Regions from separate parts of the Pseudomonas paraeruginosa genome, predicted to be linked through region 4. Evidence: predicted binding sites of a transcription regulator. Region 4 holds the regulator's gene; each other region holds the start of a gene.

The links. The regulator FliA, encoded in region 4, starts transcription of late flagellar genes. The targets are predictions, from matches to a motif close to CTAAAGTTTNNNNNNNNNNNGCCGNTAA.
Region 1: B7D75_RS10535 (methyl-accepting chemotaxis protein) is a predicted target of FliA. The motif match lies at 2,638-2,665, and genes of this name have one in related genera.
Region 2: B7D75_RS11710 (methyl-accepting chemotaxis protein) is a predicted target of FliA. The motif match lies at 2,151-2,178, and genes of this name have one in related genera.
Region 3: B7D75_RS00955 (methyl-accepting chemotaxis protein) is a predicted target of FliA. The motif match lies at 2,445-2,472, and genes of this name have one in related genera.

Annotation. Positions count from the first base shown of each region.
Region 1 is NZ_CP020560.1:2,195,096-2,199,506, reverse strand. Features, by position in the region: gene B7D75_RS10545 (SDR family oxidoreductase) at 1-637, shown strand, start outside; gene B7D75_RS10540 (hypothetical protein) at 690-956, shown strand; gene B7D75_RS10535 (methyl-accepting chemotaxis protein) at 972-2,609, opposite strand; gene B7D75_RS10530 (esterase/lipase family protein) at 2,953-4,284, shown strand.
Region 2 is NZ_CP020560.1:2,410,181-2,414,591, reverse strand. Features, by position in the region: gene B7D75_RS11720 (methyl-accepting chemotaxis protein) at 1-522, opposite strand, end outside; gene B7D75_RS11715 (Na+/H+ antiporter family protein) at 636-1,961, opposite strand; gene B7D75_RS11710 (methyl-accepting chemotaxis protein) at 2,220-4,364, shown strand; gene B7D75_RS11705 (hypothetical protein) at 4,369-4,411, opposite strand, start outside.
Region 3 is NZ_CP020560.1:206,582-210,992, reverse strand. Features, by position in the region: gene B7D75_RS00975 (OprD family porin) at 1-302, shown strand, start outside; partial or broken gene B7D75_RS00970 (arylsulfatase) at 292-506, shown strand; gene B7D75_RS00965 (3-oxoacyl-ACP reductase family protein) at 551-1,303, opposite strand; gene B7D75_RS00960 (LysR family transcriptional regulator) at 1,424-2,356, shown strand; gene B7D75_RS00955 (methyl-accepting chemotaxis protein) at 2,537-3,724, shown strand; gene B7D75_RS00950 (response regulator) at 3,920-4,285, shown strand; gene B7D75_RS00945 (chemotaxis protein CheA) at 4,313-4,411, shown strand, end outside.
Region 4 is NZ_CP020560.1:3,722,096-3,726,506, reverse strand. Features, by position in the region: gene flhF (flagellar biosynthesis protein FlhF) at 1-721, shown strand, start outside; gene fleN (flagellar synthesis regulator FleN) at 857-1,699, shown strand; gene fliA (RNA polymerase sigma factor FliA) at 1,696-2,439, shown strand; gene B7D75_RS17605 (chemotaxis response regulator CheY) at 2,542-2,916, shown strand; gene B7D75_RS17600 (protein phosphatase CheZ) at 2,936-3,724, shown strand; gene B7D75_RS17595 (chemotaxis protein CheA) at 3,924-4,411, shown strand, end outside.

The sequences.
Region 1 (4,411 bases), 1.5 Mb from region 4:
GGCCGATGCCGACGCCACCGTCGCCGCGCTGCAGGCCGCCGGCGCCAAGGCCGTGGCCCTGCAGGGCGACCTCACCAGCGCGGCGGCCATGGAAAGGCTGTTCGCCGACACCATGGCCGCGGTCGGCAAGCCGGACATCGCGATCAATACCGTGGGCAAGGTGCTGAAGAAGCCCTTCACCGAAATCAGCGAAGCCGAGTACGACGAGATGTCCGCGGTCAACGCCAAGTCGGCGTTCTTCTTCCTGCGCGAGGCCGGCAAGCATGTCAACGACAACGGCAAGATCTGCACCCTGGTGACCTCCCTGCTCGGCGCCTATACCCCTTACTACGCCGCCTACGCTGGCACCAAGGCGCCGGTCGAGCACTTCACCCGCGCCGCCTCCAAGGAGTTCGGCGCGCGCGGCATCTCGGTCACCGCGGTCGGCCCGGGACCGATGGACACGCCGTTCTTCTACCCCGCCGAAGGCGCCGACGCGGTGGCCTACCACAAGACCGCCGCGGCGCTGTCGCCGTTCTCCAGGACCGGCCTGACCGATATCGAGGACGTGGTGCCGTTCATCCGCCACCTGGTCAGCGACGGCTGGTGGATCACCGGCCAGACCATCCTCATCAACGGCGGCTACACCACCAAGTGAGCCGCGCAGCGGCCGCCAACGCGGCGGCCGCCGCCTGCCAACGGGAATCCCCATGCACGTGACCCTGGTGATCGCCGGCGGCATCGTCCTGCTCGGCCTGTTCCTGCTGTTCGGCAAGCTCTGGGGTGGCGATCCGGCCAGCCTGGGCCTGGCCGCGACGCTGTTCGTCCCCGTCTGGCTGGGCGTGGCCCTGGTCAACCTGTGGATCGGTGTGCGCCATGCAGGCTACGGCCTGCAGGAAGAGTTGCCGATCCTGCTGCTGGTCTTCGCGCTGCCGGCTGCGCTGGCCGGCATGCTGCTCTGGCTGCTGCCGCGCTGAAGCGGCAGCGGCGGCTCAGACGCGGAAACGCCCGACCAGCCGCGCCAGCTCCGAGGACAGTTCGGACAGCCGGCGGCTGGCGCCGGTGCCCTGCTCGGAGTGTTCCGCTGCCTGGGCGGAGAGTTCGCGGACGTCGCTGATGTTGCGCGCGATGTCGTCGATCACCCGGCTCTGCTCCTCGCAGGCCGAGGCGATCTGCGCGGCGAGGTCGTTGATCCGCCCCACCGCCTCGCCGGTGGCGGCCAGCACGCCGTCGACGCCAGCGGCGCGTTCGACGCTGTCGCGCGCCTTCAGGCTGCCCGACTGCATGGCGCGTACCGCGTTGCGCACTCCGGACTGGAGGCGCTCGATGCGCGCCTGGATATCCTTGGTCGAGTCCTGGGTGCGCGCCGCCAGCGCCCGCACCTCATCGGCGACCACGGCGAAACCGCGCCCCTGCTCGCCGGCCCGCGCGGCCTCGATCGCCGCGTTGAGAGCGAGCAGGTTGGTCTGCTCGGCGATGCCCTTGATCACCGTCAGCACCGCGTCGATGCTGGCGGTTTCCTGGGCCAGTTGCTCGATGCTCTCGGAACTGCTCTCCACCTCGCGCGCCAACTGACGAATCGCCTCGATGGTCGCCTCCACCACACCGGCCCCCTGCCGCGCCTGTTCGCGCGCCTCATGGGCCACCTGGGCGGCGCTCTGGGCGTTGCGCGCCACTTCGTGGACCGCCGCGCTCATCTGCGTGGCGGCGGTACTGACCTGGTCCACTGCGCTGTGTTCGCTGCTGATCAGGCGGTCGTTGGCGGCGGTCATGCCGGCCAGCGAACCGGCCGAGCCGGCCACCTCGCCGGTGACCCGACCGACCTCGCGGATCAGCGGCTGCAACTTGTCGAGAAAGGCGTTGAAGGCGCTGCCGAGACGCCCGGGCTCGTCGCGCGAGACGACCTCCAGGCGCACCCGCAGGTCGCCATCACCGTTGGCGATTTCCTCCAGGCGCTGCAACAGCCGCTGCAGCGGGCGGGTCACCAGGCCGGGGAACACCAGCACCAGCGACAGGCACACCAGCAGGCCGAACGCCACCAGCGCCATCTGCTGCCAGCGGTGGCGCTCGCCCAGCGCGGCGGCCGCGGCGCCTTCGCCGGTCGCGGCCGTCTCCTCCATCCCGTCGAGCTGGTCGATCGCTTCGCGCATGGCGCCGAACTGCCGGTCGCTGTCGCCGTAGCTGAGCTGCGCGGCAGCGGCCGGGTCACTGGCCGCCAGCGCCAGTACCCGCGCCGAAGTCGCGCTCCAGAGGGCATAGCCCCGCTCGAACTCGGCCACCTTGGCCTGGGCCGCCTCGCCCGGCTGCATGGCCGCATACTGGCGGACCCGGTCCAGCGCCTGCTGCAGGTTCTCCGCATGGTCGCCGCGCAACCCTGTCACCTGCTCGGGGGCCAGGTGGCCGGCGAGCAGGCTGCGCTCGGCGACGAAGGCCTGGTACAGGTCGCGGTCGGCATTCAGCAGCAGGGCGATGCCGGGAAGGAAACGCTTGCCCAGGCGCTGGTTGGACTCATTCAATTGAGCGAGGCCGTGTACGGCGAGCGCGCCCACCAGCAACAGCAGCACGGCAAGCAGAAGGATCGGCAGGGCGATCTTTCTGCGAAACGAGAGATCAGCGAACCATTGCGGCATGTCGTCATCCTCGACAGGGCTTCCCAGGCTATCGTTGCCGGCCGGGCAAACTTGAGCCGGCCTCTCCTGACGATAGCCCGCCACGGCGCTTCGGCCAGCGGGCATTCGCCCTGGCCCAGGCGTCCGCCGAGGAATGCGCGGCGCCCGGCCTGCTCGCGGGCGAGCGGGTCGATGGCCAGCAGGCCGGCGCGGTCGGCCCGGCGACCCGGGCGGATGCGAAACGGCGACGGCGGCATGCGTCCTCCAGGACCGGCAGGCGCATCCTGGATGTTTTCACAGGTCGCGCCCGCGGCTGCGGGCGCTGAACTATAGTCCGCAGGAGCCGCGCCGGAGAACTCTAGACATGCCCCGTTCGATCGTCATCGTCCACGGCTGGAGCGACGATTCGAAGTCGTTCCGCCGCCTCGCCGAGCAACTCGAGGCCTGGTTCGGCAGCGCGCCGACGCAGATCCGCCTGGCCGACTGGGTTTCCCTGCAGGATGACGTCACCTACGCCGATCTCGCCACCGCCCTCGACCGCGCCTGGACCGCCAGTGGCCTGTCGCGGGCGCCGCGCAGCGTGGACGTGGTGGTGCACAGCGCCGGCGCGCTGGTCCTGCGCGACTGGCTGACCCGCCGCTTCACCCCGGCCAGCGCGCCGGTCAAGCGCTTGCTGATGCTCGCCCCGGCCAACTTCGGCTCGCCGCTGGCGCACAAGGGGCGCTCCTTCATCGGCCGCGTGCTGAAAGGCTGGAACCGCTTCGTCGGCCAGACCGGCACCCAGGTGCTCAAGGGCCTGGAACTCGGCTCGCCGTACTCCTGGACTCTCGCCGAGCGCGACCTGTTCGCCGCCGAGAGCTGGTACGGCGCCGGCCGCCTGCTCGCCACGGTGCTGGTGGGCAACGTCGGCTACAACGGCGTGGAGGCCATCGCCAACGAAGCCGGTGGCGACGGCACGGTGCGCATCTCCACCGCCAACCTCAACGCCCGCCGCCTGACCCTGGAGCTGGACGTGCGCCAGCGCGCCAGGCCCGGTTGGAGCCTGGAACGCTCGCGTGGCGAGATCGCCTTCGCGATCCTCGACGGCGAGAATCATTCCACCCTGGCGCTCAAGGACCGCGGACCGAAGAATCCGCTCAGCCTGGAACTGATCCGCGCCGCCCTGGAAGTCGAGGACGCCGACTACAAGACGTCCGCCGGAAGCTTCCCCTGGCAGCGCCGCATCGACCAGTTCGATCCGGGCATCGCCGAGCGCTCGCCGCGCTACCTGAACCTGGTCAGTCACGTCTGCGACGACCTCGGCCAGGAAGTGCACGACTATTTCATCCAGTTCTTCCGCAAGCTGAACAGCGACCGGCGTTTCGAACAGCGCTTCTACGAACGGGTGATCGCCGATGTCCACCCCTACGAGGACAACCCCGCGTACCGTTCGATCCATCTGTCGGTACAGGCCCTCGACGAACTGCTCGCCGGTTTCGCCGTGGACAGCCTGTCGCTCAGCGTCTCCGCCCAGCCGCTGTTCGACCCGCCGCGCCAACCGGTCGGCTACAGCGCGGTGGGTCCCGGCGACAGCGAGGGCCTGGGCGTTCCGCGCGAGCGCCTCGGGGAGTTCTTCGCCGCCCACCAGACCCTGCTGCTGCGCATCCGCCTGACCCGCCTGGTGGACGGCCGGGTGTTCCTCCTCAAGGACGCCTGACCAACCGCCCTGCGCCAGCGCCGACCAGCGGCGTGGCTCGATGGCGAAGCATGGCGTCCGCGCAGCACACTGAACGGATAGGCATCGGCCACGCCGAAATCGCCGAGCAGGTACTGCTCGCCCCGCC
Region 2 (4,411 bases), 1.3 Mb from region 4:
CTTCGGCAGGTACAGGGTGTACGACAGCTTCGGCACCATCACGCTCTCGTTGCCCGGCAGCGGCGAGGTGTAGGTCACGTAGTGGCTGCCGTTGCGACCCGCCTCCACCAGCTCGCGGTTGAGGTACACGCCGCTGGGGTCGCGGCGGTCGCGGAAGCTCTTGCCGACGTCGACCGGGCTGTCGCCGCGAAACAGGCGCACCACCTGGGAGTCGTAGCCGAAGATGTAGCCGTCCTTGCCGTACCTGATCTTCGACAGGCGGGCGATGGCCTCGGTGCGGGCGTCAAGGTCGCCATTGGCCGAACGGTCGTACTCGGCCTGGATGCTGCCCATGGCGATCTGCACGTAGTGTTCGAGTTCGGCGCGGCGGTCGCCGAGCAGGCGCTCGCGGGTTTCCTTTATTTCGGCATCGGCCTGGTTGTGCAGGATCAGCACCGCCCCGCCGCTGAGCACCAGGGCGAAGAGCAGCACCGGCACCATGGCCAGCAGGAGGACTTTGGATTTCAGGGTCAGACGCATCATCAACTCCTAGCATGACGCCCAATAAAAAACGGGATTCCCGATTCATCGGCAATCCCGTCGGAAGCTTAAGCGGCCGGCCCGACATTCCGTCAGGCGACCGCCTGGAACGGAACTCAGAGCAGCATCGCAGCGGCCCAGCCGAACACCAGCAAGGGCAGGTTGTAGTGCAGGAAGGTCGGCACCACGGTGTCCCAGATGTGGTTGTGCTGGCCGTCGACGTTGAGCCCGGAGGTCGGCCCGAGGGTCGAGTCCGAGGCCGGCGAGCCGGCGTCGCCCAGGGCGCCGGCGGTACCGACGATGCTGACGATGGCCAGCGGGCTGAAGCCCAGCTGCACGGCCAGCGGGACGAAGATCGCGGCGATGATCGGCACGGTGGAGAACGACGAGCCGATGCCCATGGTCACCAGCAGGCCGACCAGCAGCATCAGCATGGCGCCGACCGCCTTGCTGTTGCCGATCCAGGCCACCGAGGCGTCGACCAGGCTCTGCACCTCGCCGGTGGCCTTCATCACCTCGGCGAAACCGGCCGCGGCGATCATGATGAAGCCGATGGTGGCCATCATCTTCATGCCTTCGGTGAACAGGTCGTCGGCCTCCTTCCAGCGCACCACGCCGGACAGCGAGAAGACCACGAAACCGACCAGCGCGCCGATGATCATCGAGTCCAGCCACAGCTGCACGACGAACGCGGCGACGATGGAGACCCCGGCCACCGCCAGGCTCTTCGGGTTGTAGGCGACATCGACGCGTTCGGCCCGCTCGATCTTCTGCAGGTCGTAGGCGCGCTTGCGCCGGTAGCTGAACAGCACCGCGACGAGCAGTCCGGCGAGCATGCCCAGGGCCGGGATGAACATGGCGTGGGTGACGTCGATCCCGCTGATGTCGACGCCGTTGCGCGCCACGTTGGCCAGCAGAATCTCGTTTAGGAAGATGTTGCCGAACCCTACCGGCAGGAACATGTACGGGGTGATCAGGCCGAAGGTGATGACGCAGGCGATCAGCCGGCGATCGATCTGCAGCTTGCTCAAGACATAGAGCAGCGGCGGCACCAGCAGCGGGATGAAGGCGATGTGGATCGGCAGGATGTTCTGCGAGGACACCGCCACGCAGAGCAGCAGGACCACCAGGATCCACTTGAACGCGCCGGTGCCCTTGCCCTGTGCATCGTGCCGGCCGAGCAGCGCCAGGACCCTGTCGGCCAGCGCATGGGCCACGCCGGAGCGGGCGATGGCCACGGCGAAGGCGCCGAGCATGGCGTACGACAGGGCCACCGTGGCGCCCCCGCCGAGGCCGCCGTTGAAGGCCTTCAGGGTGCCCTCCAGACCGAGGCCGCCGAACAGTCCGCCGACCACCGCGCCGATGATCAGCGCCAGCACGACATGCACACGGCAAAGGCTGAGGACGAGCATCAGCCCTACCGCCAGCACCACTGCGTTCATCGTTGAACTCCTTGCGAATGAAACGAAGCCGGCCGTTTGCGGCCGAAAAAAGGGGCGTACTCTGCTACAGCCGCCCGCCCCTGTCAAAGCCGCGCATAGGCGAATGTCGCCTGGCTATGATCCGTTGTGCACGCTTCTTGCCTGCCATTCGCCGAACGACGGCATTCCGGCGCCAGTCAACAGGCCACTGTCAAGAATGGAAGCGCCCTGCCGATATCTCCTGGGCCCCCGCAGTTTCTTCGTACAAGGACCCCTCCCATGCTCCTTCGCCGCCTGTCCATCCAATGGAAGATCACCCTGCTGGCAGGGCTCTGCCTGCTCGGCGTGGTCGCCTTGCTGGTCGGCCTTTCGGTCTACCGCATGCAGCACAGCTCCGTGCTGGTGAAAAGCGCCAGCACGCAGATGCTCGACGAATCGGCGCGCCTGCGCCTGGCAGCCCGCGGGGAATTGCAGGCGCTGCGCATCCAGCGCTACTTCATGGACGCCTTCCAGTACGGCAAGGGCTTCTCGCGGCAGATCCTGTTCCTCCGCGACCAGGCGCAGAAGCGTTTCCTCGACGCCTACGACCTGCGCGAGGACCTGACCCGCCAGGTGCGCACCGCACTGGCCGCCAATCCCGAGGTGCTCGGCCTGTACGTGGTGTTCGAGCCCAACGCACTGGACGGCAAGGACGAACTGTTCGTCGACCAGCCCGCCCTCGGCAGCAACGACAAGGGTCGCTTCTCGCTGTACTGGGCGCAGGCCACGCCGGGACAGCTGGAATCCGAGTCGATGGTCGAGTCCGAACTCGCCGACACCAGCACCGGGCCCAGCGGCGCCCCCTACAACGCCTGGTACACCTGCCCGAAGGAAAGCGGGCAGCCCTGCGTGCTCGATCCCTATTTCGACAAGGTGGGCGAGCGCCAACTGCTGATGACCAGCATCGCCTTCCCCCTCGAACTGGATGGCAAGGTGATCGGCGTGATGGGCCTGGACATCAACCTGAGCAGCCTGCAGGCGCTCAGCGAACAGGGCAATCGCGAACTCTACGACGGCGTTGGCCGGGTCGGCATCCTCAGTCCCGCCGGGCTGTTCGCCGGCAACAGCCACGATGCCGGCCTGCTCGGGCAGAACCTGGCCAAGGCCGATCCGCAGCACGCCGGCGAGCTGCTGCAGCTGCTGGCCGCCGGCAAGAGCCAGCTGTTCAACGAGAGCGACGACCTCAAGGTGCTGCAACCGTTGCAGCCGATTCCCGGCGCCAAGCCCTGGGGCGTTCTCCTCGAAGTACCCAAGAGCGCCCTGCTCGGCCCGGCACTGGCGCTGGAGCGACAGCTGGACGACATGCGCCGCGAAGGCACCTGGGTCGAACTGGGCCTCGGCCTCGGCGCGGCGGTGCTCGGCCTGCTGGTCCTGTGGCTGACCGCCCGTGGCGTGACCCGGCCGATCCTCGGCGTCGCCCACATGCTGCGCGACATCGCCAGCGGCGAAGGCGACCTGACCCAACGCCTGCCGCACACCGGCCGCGACGAGCTGGGCGAGCTGGCCGGCTGGTTCAACCGCTTCCTCGACAAGCTGCAACCGATCATCCGTGACGTGAAGGTCTCGGTGCGCGACGCGCGCAGCACCGCCGACCAGTCGGCGGCGATCTCCAGCCAGACCAGCGCCGGCATGCAGCAGCAGTTCCGCGAGATCGATCAGGTCGCCACCGCCTCCCACGAAATGACCGCCACCGCCCAGGACGTCGCCCGTAGTGCCGCCCAGGCCGCCGACGCCGCGCGCGGCGCCGACCAGGCGACCCGCGACGGGCTGGCGCTGATCGACCGTACCACCCAGGGCATCGACAGCCTGGCCGCCAACCTGACCGGCGCCATGGGCCAGGTCGAGCAGCTGGCCAGCAGCAGCGAGGAAATCGGCTCGGTGCTGGAAGTGATCCGCGCCATCGCCGAGCAGACCAACCTGCTGGCGCTCAACGCGGCCATCGAGGCGGCCCGCGCCGGCGACGCCGGGCGCGGCTTCGCGGTGGTCGCCGACGAGGTGCGCAACCTGGCCCGGCGCACCCAGGACTCGGTGGAACAGATCCGCGGGGTCATCGAAGGCCTGCAGCAAGGCACCCGCGACGTGGTCGACGCCATGCACGGCAGCCATCGCCAGGCCCAGGGCAGTGTCGAGCAAGTGGAAGAAGCGGTGGCCGCGCTACAGCGGATCGGCGAGGCGGTGACGGTGATCAACGACATGAACCTGCAGATCGCCAGCGCCGCCGAGGAACAGAGCTCGGTGGCCGAGGAGATCAACCGCAACGTCGCGGCGATCCGCGACGTCACCGAGTCGCTGTCGAGCCAGGCCGAGGAATCGGCCCAGGTCAGTCAATCGCTGAACCGCCTGGCCAACCACCAGCAGGGCCTGATGGAGCAGTTCAAGGCCTGACCACTCACGGCCTGAACAGCGCCGGGGGGCCGTAGGTGCCCCAGAAC
Region 3 (4,411 bases), 2.6 Mb from region 4:
TGCGCTACGACCTCGAGCTCGGCGCCCTCGGCCTGCCCGGGCTCAGCCTGCACGCCCTGCATGCGCGCGGACGCGCCGGGGCCAGCGCCGCCAGCGCCACCGAGAGCATCTACGCCGGCCTCTACGGACGCGACGGCCGACACCGGGAAACCGACTTCGGCCTCGCCTACCGGGTCGAGGCGGGGCCTCTCGCCGGCCTCGCGCTGCGCGCCTCGCAGGCCTGGCACCGGGGCAACCCGACCTACCTCGACGGCGACGTCGACGAGACCCGGTTGATCCTCGACTACCCCTGGACCTGGTAAGACGATCTACCTACCGGCGCCGGTGGCCCCGGACACCTGGCAGCTCTACGAGTTGGCTCGCGATCCGGGCGAGCACCACGATCTCGCCGCAGCCAGCCGGGCAAGCTGGCGGAGCTGATCGAGCGCTGGAAACAGCACGTCAGCGAGACCGCGGTGGTGGAGGGGCTTCGCCCGTTCCTGCGGCGGGCGCGGCCTCTCCCCTGAAGGGTGAGGGGCCACTTCGCCGGAAGGAACGAGGCGACCCGGGTTCAGGCCGAGAACCCACCGTCGATGCTCAGGCTGGCCCCGGTGATGTAGGCCGCCTCCGGCCCCGCCAGGTAGGCGACGAAGCTGGCGATCTCCTCGCTGCGGGCGTAGCGCGGCAGCGCCATCAGGCCCTTGAGGGTCTCGGCGAAGTCGCCGTCGTCCGGGTTCATGTCGGTGTCCACCGGACCTGGCTGCACGTTGTTCACCGTGATCCCGCGCGGGCCGAGATCGCGGGCCAGGCCCTTGGTCAGGCCGACCAGCGCCGACTTGCTCATGGCGTAGGTGGCGCCGCCGGCGAACGGCATGCGCTCGGCATTGGTGCTGCCGATGCTGATCACCCGGCCGCCGTCGCCCATGTGCCTGATCGCCGCCTGGGTAGCGACGAACACGCTGCGCACGTTGATCGCCAGGGTCCGGTCGAAGTCGGCCAGCGGCAGCTCTTCCACCGAGCCGAAGGCGAGGATGGCAGCGTTGTTGACCAGGATGTCGATGCGGCCGAAGCGAGCCGCGGCTGCGTCGACGGCGGCGACGAGCGCGGCCGCGTCGGCGCTGTCGGCATGCAGGGCGAGGACGCTGGAGCCGGCGGCCTCGAGTTCGGCCGCCAGGGCCCTGGACTTGTCCGCCGAGCTGACGTAGGTGAAGGCGACGCTGGCGCCTTCGGCGGCCAGCCGGCGGACGATGGCGGCGCCGATGCCACGGGAACCGCCCTGGACGAAGGCGACCTTGCCGGCGAGGGGTGCAGAGGATACGGACATGGGAAATCTCCAGCGGAAAAGGAAGACAGGCCCTGAGTTTCCGCCGTCCATTGCAGACCTGCTAGCGGGTAATGGCTATATTCAGTCGATACCAATGGTTTATGCGGATCCCTTCTCCCCATGGAAACCCTCAGCAACATCCAGTGCTTCGTCCGCAGTGCCGAGGCCGGCAGTTTCGCCGAAGCCGCCAGGCGCCTGGGCCTGACCCCGGCCGGGGTGGGCAAGAACGTCGCGCGCCTGGAGAGCAACCTCGGTGTGCGCCTGTTCCAGCGCAGTACCCGGCGCCTGGCCCTGACCGAGGCCGGGGAGCGTTTCCTGCAGGAGGTCGGCGGCAGCCTCGCCGGCATCCAGACCGCCCTCGCCAATGTCTCCAACGTCGGCAACCAGCCCAGCGGCACGCTGAAGGTCAGCATGGGGCTGGCCTTCGGTCGCGACTACATCCTGCCGTTGCTCGGCGAGTTCCTCGAACGCTATCCCGGCATCGTTCCCGACTGGCATTTCGACAACCGCCAGGTCGACCTCATCGGCGAGGGCTTCGACGCCGCCATCGGCGGCGGTTTCGAGCTGCCTCCCGGGGTGGTCGCGCGCCACCTGACGCCGGGCCACCTGATCCTCCTCGCCTCGCCCGCCTACCTGCGCGACAAGCCGCCGATCCGCCAACCCGGCGACCTGTGTGACTTCGACGGCATCCGCATCCGCTCGCCGCAGACCGGCCGCGTGCGTCCCTGGCCGCTGCGCCGGCGCGACGGCGAGCAGGCGCCGATCGAGCTGCGCGAACGCATGACCATGAGCGACCCGGAAGCCACCTGCGAGGTCGCCGCCATGGGCCTGGGCATCACCCTGGTCTGCATGCAGCACGCCTATGCCTACCTGGAGTCCGGCACCCTGGTGCGGGTCCTGCCGGACTGGTACGTCGATGCCGGCAACACCAGCCTCTACTACGCGGCGAACAGGCTGCTACCGGCCAAGACCCGGGTCTTCGTCGACTTCGTCGTCGATTACTTCCGCCGCCAGGACCTGGCCCGGCGCTTCTGCGCCTACCCGCCCGGCTAGCGCCAGCCGCCCGTCGCCTCGGCAGCGAGGGAAAGGCCCTGGCACCGGCCTCGCCAGAAAAATGGCAGTTTGACATTACCGATTGGGACTCTAGTTTTAGAAAGCGCCGCCGACGAGCTTGGAAAGGCGCCTTCCGCACGGTCCCGGGGACCGCCAGGAAGTCCAGCTCCGATCCGGCACATGGAGTGCAGCATGCGCGAGTCCCTCGGTGTTTCGGTTCCATCCCGCTCCCTGGCCTTGACCCTGGGCCTGTTGTCCCTGCCCTGGGCGCTGTGTGCCGGGCTCTACGCCATGGGCCTCGGCGCCTGGCTGGCGTTGTCGCTCGGCTGGCTGGCCAGCCTGGCGGCCGCCCTGCCGCTGCGGCGCGCCGGCCGCCAGTCGGCCACGACGGACAGCGGCAGCGAAGCGGACGCCGCGCTGCCGGCCTGGGACGAGGCGCAGCGCGCGCTCGGCGAGGAAACCGCGCAGCTCGACGGCCATGCCCGGCAGGTCGACGAACTGCTGCATTCGGCGATCCGCCAGTTGAGCGACAGCTTCCATGGCCTCGCCGAGCGCATCGACACCCAGCGCGGCCTGTCGCACTCGCTGATCGAGCGCTACGACGGCCATGGCCAGGTCGACGAGGGAATCAACTTCCAGGACTTCATCCGCACCACCCAGCAAACCCTCAGCCTGTTCGTCGAGGCCACCCTGGAGACCAGCCGCACCTCGCAGCAACTGGTGGAGCGCATGGACCACGTGCGGCAGAAAATCGCCGAGATCCTGCAATCGACCCAGGACATGGATGCCATCGCCAAGCAGACCAACCTGCTCGCCCTCAACGCCGCCATCGAGGCCGCCCGCGCCGGCGAGAGCGGCCGTGGCTTCGCCGTGGTAGCCGACGAGGTGCGCGCGCTGTCGACCCGCTCCACCGAGTTCTCCGCCGCCATCCGCAAGCACGTCGATGTGGTCTACCACGAGATCCAGGACGCCGAGGGCGCCATCTCGCAGCTGGCCGACAAGGACATGTCTTTCGCCCTCGACTCCAAGCAGAAGATCCAGGGCATGCTCGACGACCTGGAGGCGATGAACCGCCACACCCTGAAAGTCATCCACGAGCTGGACCGGCTGTCCCTGGAGGTCGGCCAGGGGGTCAACGCGGCGGTCACCGCCCTGCAGTTCCAGGACATGAGCAGCCAACTGCTCGGCCAGATGCGCAAGCACCACGCGCGCCTCGGCGCCTTCGCCCTCGGTCTCGGCGCGCTGCGGACGCGGCCACGCCAGGAGTGGCCGGCGCGGGTCGCGCAGGAGGTCGCCGAACTGCGCCGGCCGCTGCCCAGCCCGGTGAACCAGAACAGCGTCGAGGTGGGCGAAGTGGAATTGTTCTGAAGCGCATCGATAGCCAATCCGTCTAACCGGATAACTATCCGACGAGAAACCGGCGCCAATAATTGAAATCCAGCGTACAGCGTCTTTACTGGAGCTAGCAAAGGGCCATCAGAGCCCTCCGCCACAGCCAACGAGCACACCACCTTCGCCGCCGAACCTGGCGCTGCGGTAGGGACACCGTGAGGAAGCAAGACCATGGGCAAACCGATTCTGATCGTCGACGACTCGGCGTCGATCCGCCAGATGCTGAGCTTCACCCTGAAGTCCGCCGGCTACGAGGTGGACGAGGCCGCGGACGGCAAGGAAGGCCTGGGCAAGGCCCAGAGCAGGAACTACAGCCTGGTGTTCACCGACCAGAACATGCCGAACATGGACGGCCTGTCGCTGATCCGCAGCCTGCGCAACCTGGCCGGCTACCGCAGCGTGCCGATCCTGATGCTGACCACCGAATCCAGCGATGCGATGAAGCAGCAGGGGCGCAGCGCCGGCGCCACCGGCTGGCTGGTGAAACCGTTCGACCCGCCGAAGCTGCTCGAAGTGACGCGCAAGGTCCTGCCCTGATTCCCGTTCCCCCGCGGGGGAGGTCCCATGCCCCAGGATATGAGCCAGTTTCTCCAGGTGTTCTTCGAGGAAACCGAGGAACACCTGGCCACCCTCGAACTCCTCCTGATCGCTCTCGACCTGGAC
Region 4 (4,411 bases):
CCTGGCACACCTGTCGCGCGCCGTGCCGACGCCGGACCAGGACCCGCTCGACGCCGGTGGCGTGCTGGCCCTGGTCGGCCCGGCCGGTGCCGGCAAGACCACCACACTGGCGAAGATGGCCGCGCGCTACGTCCTCAAGTACGGCGCGCAGAGTCTGGCGCTGGTGAGCATGGACAGCTACCGGATCGGCGCCCAGGAGCAGATCAAGACCCTCGGGCGGATCCTCAACGTGCCGGTGACCCTGGTCGACCCCGGCCAGTCGCTGATCCAGGCCCTGGCGCCGCTGGCGCGCAAGCGCATGCTGCTGATCGACACCGCCGGCCTGCCGGCCAGCGATCCGGCCCTGCGCATGCAGCTCGAGGCCCTGGCGTCGCCGAGCCTGAACGTGAAGAATTACCTGGTGATGGCCACCACCAGCCAGAGCCAGGTGCTCAGGTCGGCCTACCAGACCTATCGGCACTGCGGGCTGGCGGGCTGCATCATGACTAAGCTGGACGAGGCGGGCAGCCTCGGTGAATCGATGGCGCTGGCTATCGCCCAGCGACTCCCGGTAGCCTATCTGGCGGACGGGCCGCGGATTCCGGACGATCTGCAGGTGGCGCGCAGCCACCAGCTGGTCAGCCGGGCGGTCAGCCTGCAGGCGCCGGAAGAACCCAGCGAGGACGCCATGGCCGAGATGTTCGCCGGGCTCTATCAGCAACCGGCGCGGCGTGTCGGCTGAGATCGGTGAGTGCCGCGCGTGGCGCGGGTGACGGAAGCGAAGGTGGCTTCCGCCGGGCCGGGACCGATGGTGCATCGGCCCCGCCAATACCGGAAGACCCTGGAAGGGTTTCCCGGGAAGACGACAACACAAGGTATGAAGCAGATGGGTAGCATGCATCCCGTACAGGTGATCGCAGTAACTGGCGGCAAGGGCGGCGTCGGCAAGACCAATGTGTCGGTGAACCTGGCACTGGCTCTGGCCGATCTCGGTCGTCGCGTCATGCTGCTGGATGCCGACCTCGGCCTGGCCAACGTCGACGTCCTGCTGGGGCTCACGCCCAAGCGCACCCTCGCCGACGTGATCGAAGGACGCTGCGAGCTGCGCGACGTCCTCCTGCTCGGTCCCGGCGGCGTGCGTATCGTTCCCGCGGCCTCCGGCACGCAGAGCATGGTGCATCTCTCGCCCATGCAGCACGCCGGCCTGATCCAGGCGTTCAGCGATATCAGCGACAACCTCGACGTGCTGGTGGTGGACACCGCCGCCGGGATCGGCGATTCGGTGGTCAGCTTCGTCCGCGCGGCGCAGGAGGTGCTGCTGGTGGTCTGCGACGAGCCGACCTCGATCACCGATGCCTACGCCCTGATCAAGCTGCTCAACCGCGACCACGGCATGACCCGCTTCCGGGTCCTGGCGAACATGGCCCACAGTCCGCAGGAAGGGCGCAACCTGTTCGCCAAACTGACCAAGGTCACGGACCGTTTCCTCGACGTCGCACTACAGTATGTAGGTGTCATCCCCTACGACGAGTCGGTACGCAAGGCCGTGCAGAAACAGCGAGCCGTATACGAGGCATTCCCCCGCTCGAAGGCGTCACTGGCCTTCAAGGCGGTCGCGCAGAAGGTCGACAGCTGGCCGCTGCCGGCCAACCCGCGCGGGCACCTGGAGTTCTTCGTCGAACGACTGGTCCAACATCCCGCGACAGGCTCGGCCGTATGACAGCGGCCTCTGGAGTGCGTATGTACAGCAAGGCGCAAGCGCAGAACTCCCAGGAGCAACTGATCCAGCGTTACGCACCACTGGTCAAGCGCATCGCCTACCACCTGCTCGGCCGCCTGCCGGCCAGCGTGCAGGTGGAGGACCTCATGCAGGCCGGCATGATCGGCCTGCTCGAGGCAGCGAAGAAATACGATGCCGGCAAGGGCGCCAGCTTCGAGACCTATGCCGGCATCCGCATCCGCGGCGCCATGCTCGACGAAGTCCGCAAGGGCGACTGGGCGCCGCGCTCGGTGCACCGCAACACCCGCATGGTGACCGACGCGATCCGCGCGATCGAGGCGAGAACCGGCCGCGACGCTAAAGATCACGAGGTTGCTGCCGAACTCCAATTGAGCCTCGAAGATTACTACGGCATCCTCAGCGACACGCAGGGCAGCCGCCTGTACAGCTTCGACGACCTGTTGCAGGACGGCGAACATGGATTGCCCGAAGATACCAGCCTCAGTCACAACGAGCCGATCCACGGCCTGCTCGACGAACGTTTCCAGGCGGCCCTGGCGGATGCCATCGCCAAGCTGCCGGAACGCGAGCGCCTGGTCCTGGCGTTGTATTACGACGAGGAGCTCAATCTCAAGGAGATCGGCGAGGTGCTGGGCGTCAGCGAATCGCGGGTCAGCCAGTTGCACAGCCAGTGCGCCGCGCGGTTGCGCGCGCGCCTGGCGGATTGGCGGTCGGCCTGAAGCGGCCTCGACCGCGGCTTGTAAACGTTAACGCAAAAGAATGTATGGCGCGTCCCGCTGGGACGCGTCCTGGTCTGTACGGAGGTCTACTTGGACAAGAACATGAAAATTCTCATCGTGGACGACTTTTCCACGATGAGACGCATCATCAAGAACCTCTTGCGGGACTTGGGCTTCACCAATACCGCCGAGGCCGACGACGGCACCACGGCGCTGCCGATGCTGCACAGCGGCAACTTCGATTTCCTCGTCACCGACTGGAACATGCCGGGCATGACCGGCATCGACCTGCTTCGCGCGGTGCGCGCCGACGAGCGCCTCAAGCACCTGCCGGTACTCATGGTCACCGCCGAGGCCAAGCGCGACCAGATCATCGAAGCGGCCCAGGCCGGGGTCAACGGCTATGTGGTCAAACCCTTCACCGCCCAGGTCCTGAAGGAAAAGATCGAGAAGATTTTCGAGCGGGTCAACGGCTGAAGCCGGCCAAGAGGGTGTCATGGTGCTTGGTAACGATTCCACGGGCGATGAATTCGAATCGACCCTGAAAAAACACGCGCGCGAACTGGTGGACTGCCTCGAACGGGGACATTTCCAGCAGGCGGTGCAACTGATCCAGGAGCTCAGCCAGGCCAGGGACCGCGGTCTGTACCAGGAAGTGGGCAAGCTGACCCGCGAACTGCACAACGCCATCGTCGATTTCCAGATCGACCCGCATTCCCCGCACGCGCAGGAAATGTCGCAGATCGCCGACGCCACCGATCGTCTTTCCTACGTGGTGGAGATGACCGAGAAGGCCGCCAACCGGACCATGGACCTCGTGGAGCAGAGCGCCCCGCTGGTCAACCAGATGGGTGACGATGCACGGGCACTGCAGCAGGACTGGCAACGCTTCATGCGCCGGGAAATCGACGCCGACGGTTTCCGCGAGCTGGCCAAGCGCATCGATCAGTTCCTCGTGCGTAGCGGCGAGCACGCCGGGCAGTTGTCTTCCCAGCTCAACGACATCCTGCTGGCTCAGGATTACCAGGACCTGACCGGCCAGGTGATCAAGCGCGTCACCAAGCTGGTCACCGAGGTCGAGAGCAACCTGGTGAAGCTGGTCTGGATGGCCGGGCAGGTGGACCGCTACGCCGGCATCGAGCACGACCACGTGAGCATGCGCCACCAGGCCGCGCTGGAGCGCTCGGCCAAGGGCGAAGGGCCGCAGGTCGCCGCGAGCAAGCGCGAAGACGTGGTGTCCGGGCAGGACGACGTGGACGATCTGCTGTCCAGCCTGGGTTTCTGACCCGCCCGGCTCAAGACTGCGGCGTAGCTGCCGTTAAGTATGCATTGAACGCTGGCGTCGACGGGACGCCGGCACAGCCTTCGTCATGCCGGTGATCCCGGCGCGGACGAAGGTCGGTCCGCAAGGCGCGGACCGGTATTTCCGGCAGGACCGCGGTCTTGCCGACCCTTTCGAGTAACACGTCTCTGGGAGCAGCCGAATGAGCTTCGACGCCGATGAAGAAATCCTCCAGGACTTCCTGGTTGAGGCCGGCGAGATTCTCGAGCAATTGTCCGAACAACTGGTCGAGCTGGAGAGCCGGCCGGACGACATGGACCTGCTCAATGCCATTTTCCGCGGGTTCCATACGGTCAAGGGCGGTGCCGGCTTCCTCCAGCTGAACGCGCTGGTGGAATGCTGCCACATCGCGGAAAACGTCTTCGACATCCTGCGCAAGGGCGAGCGGCGCGTCAGCTCCGAACTGATGGACGTGGTGCTGCAGGCGCTGGACACGGTCAACGCGATGTTCGACCAGGTGCGCGAGCAGTCCGAGCCGACTCCCGCCACCCCCGAACTGCTGGCGGCGCTGGCGCGCCTGGCCGAACCTGAGGGCGCTGCGCCCGCGCAAGCGCCGGCTGTCGCGGAACCGGAGCCCGAACCCGAACCGGCGCCGGCAAGTGCGCAGGCCGGCTCCAGCGATATCACCGA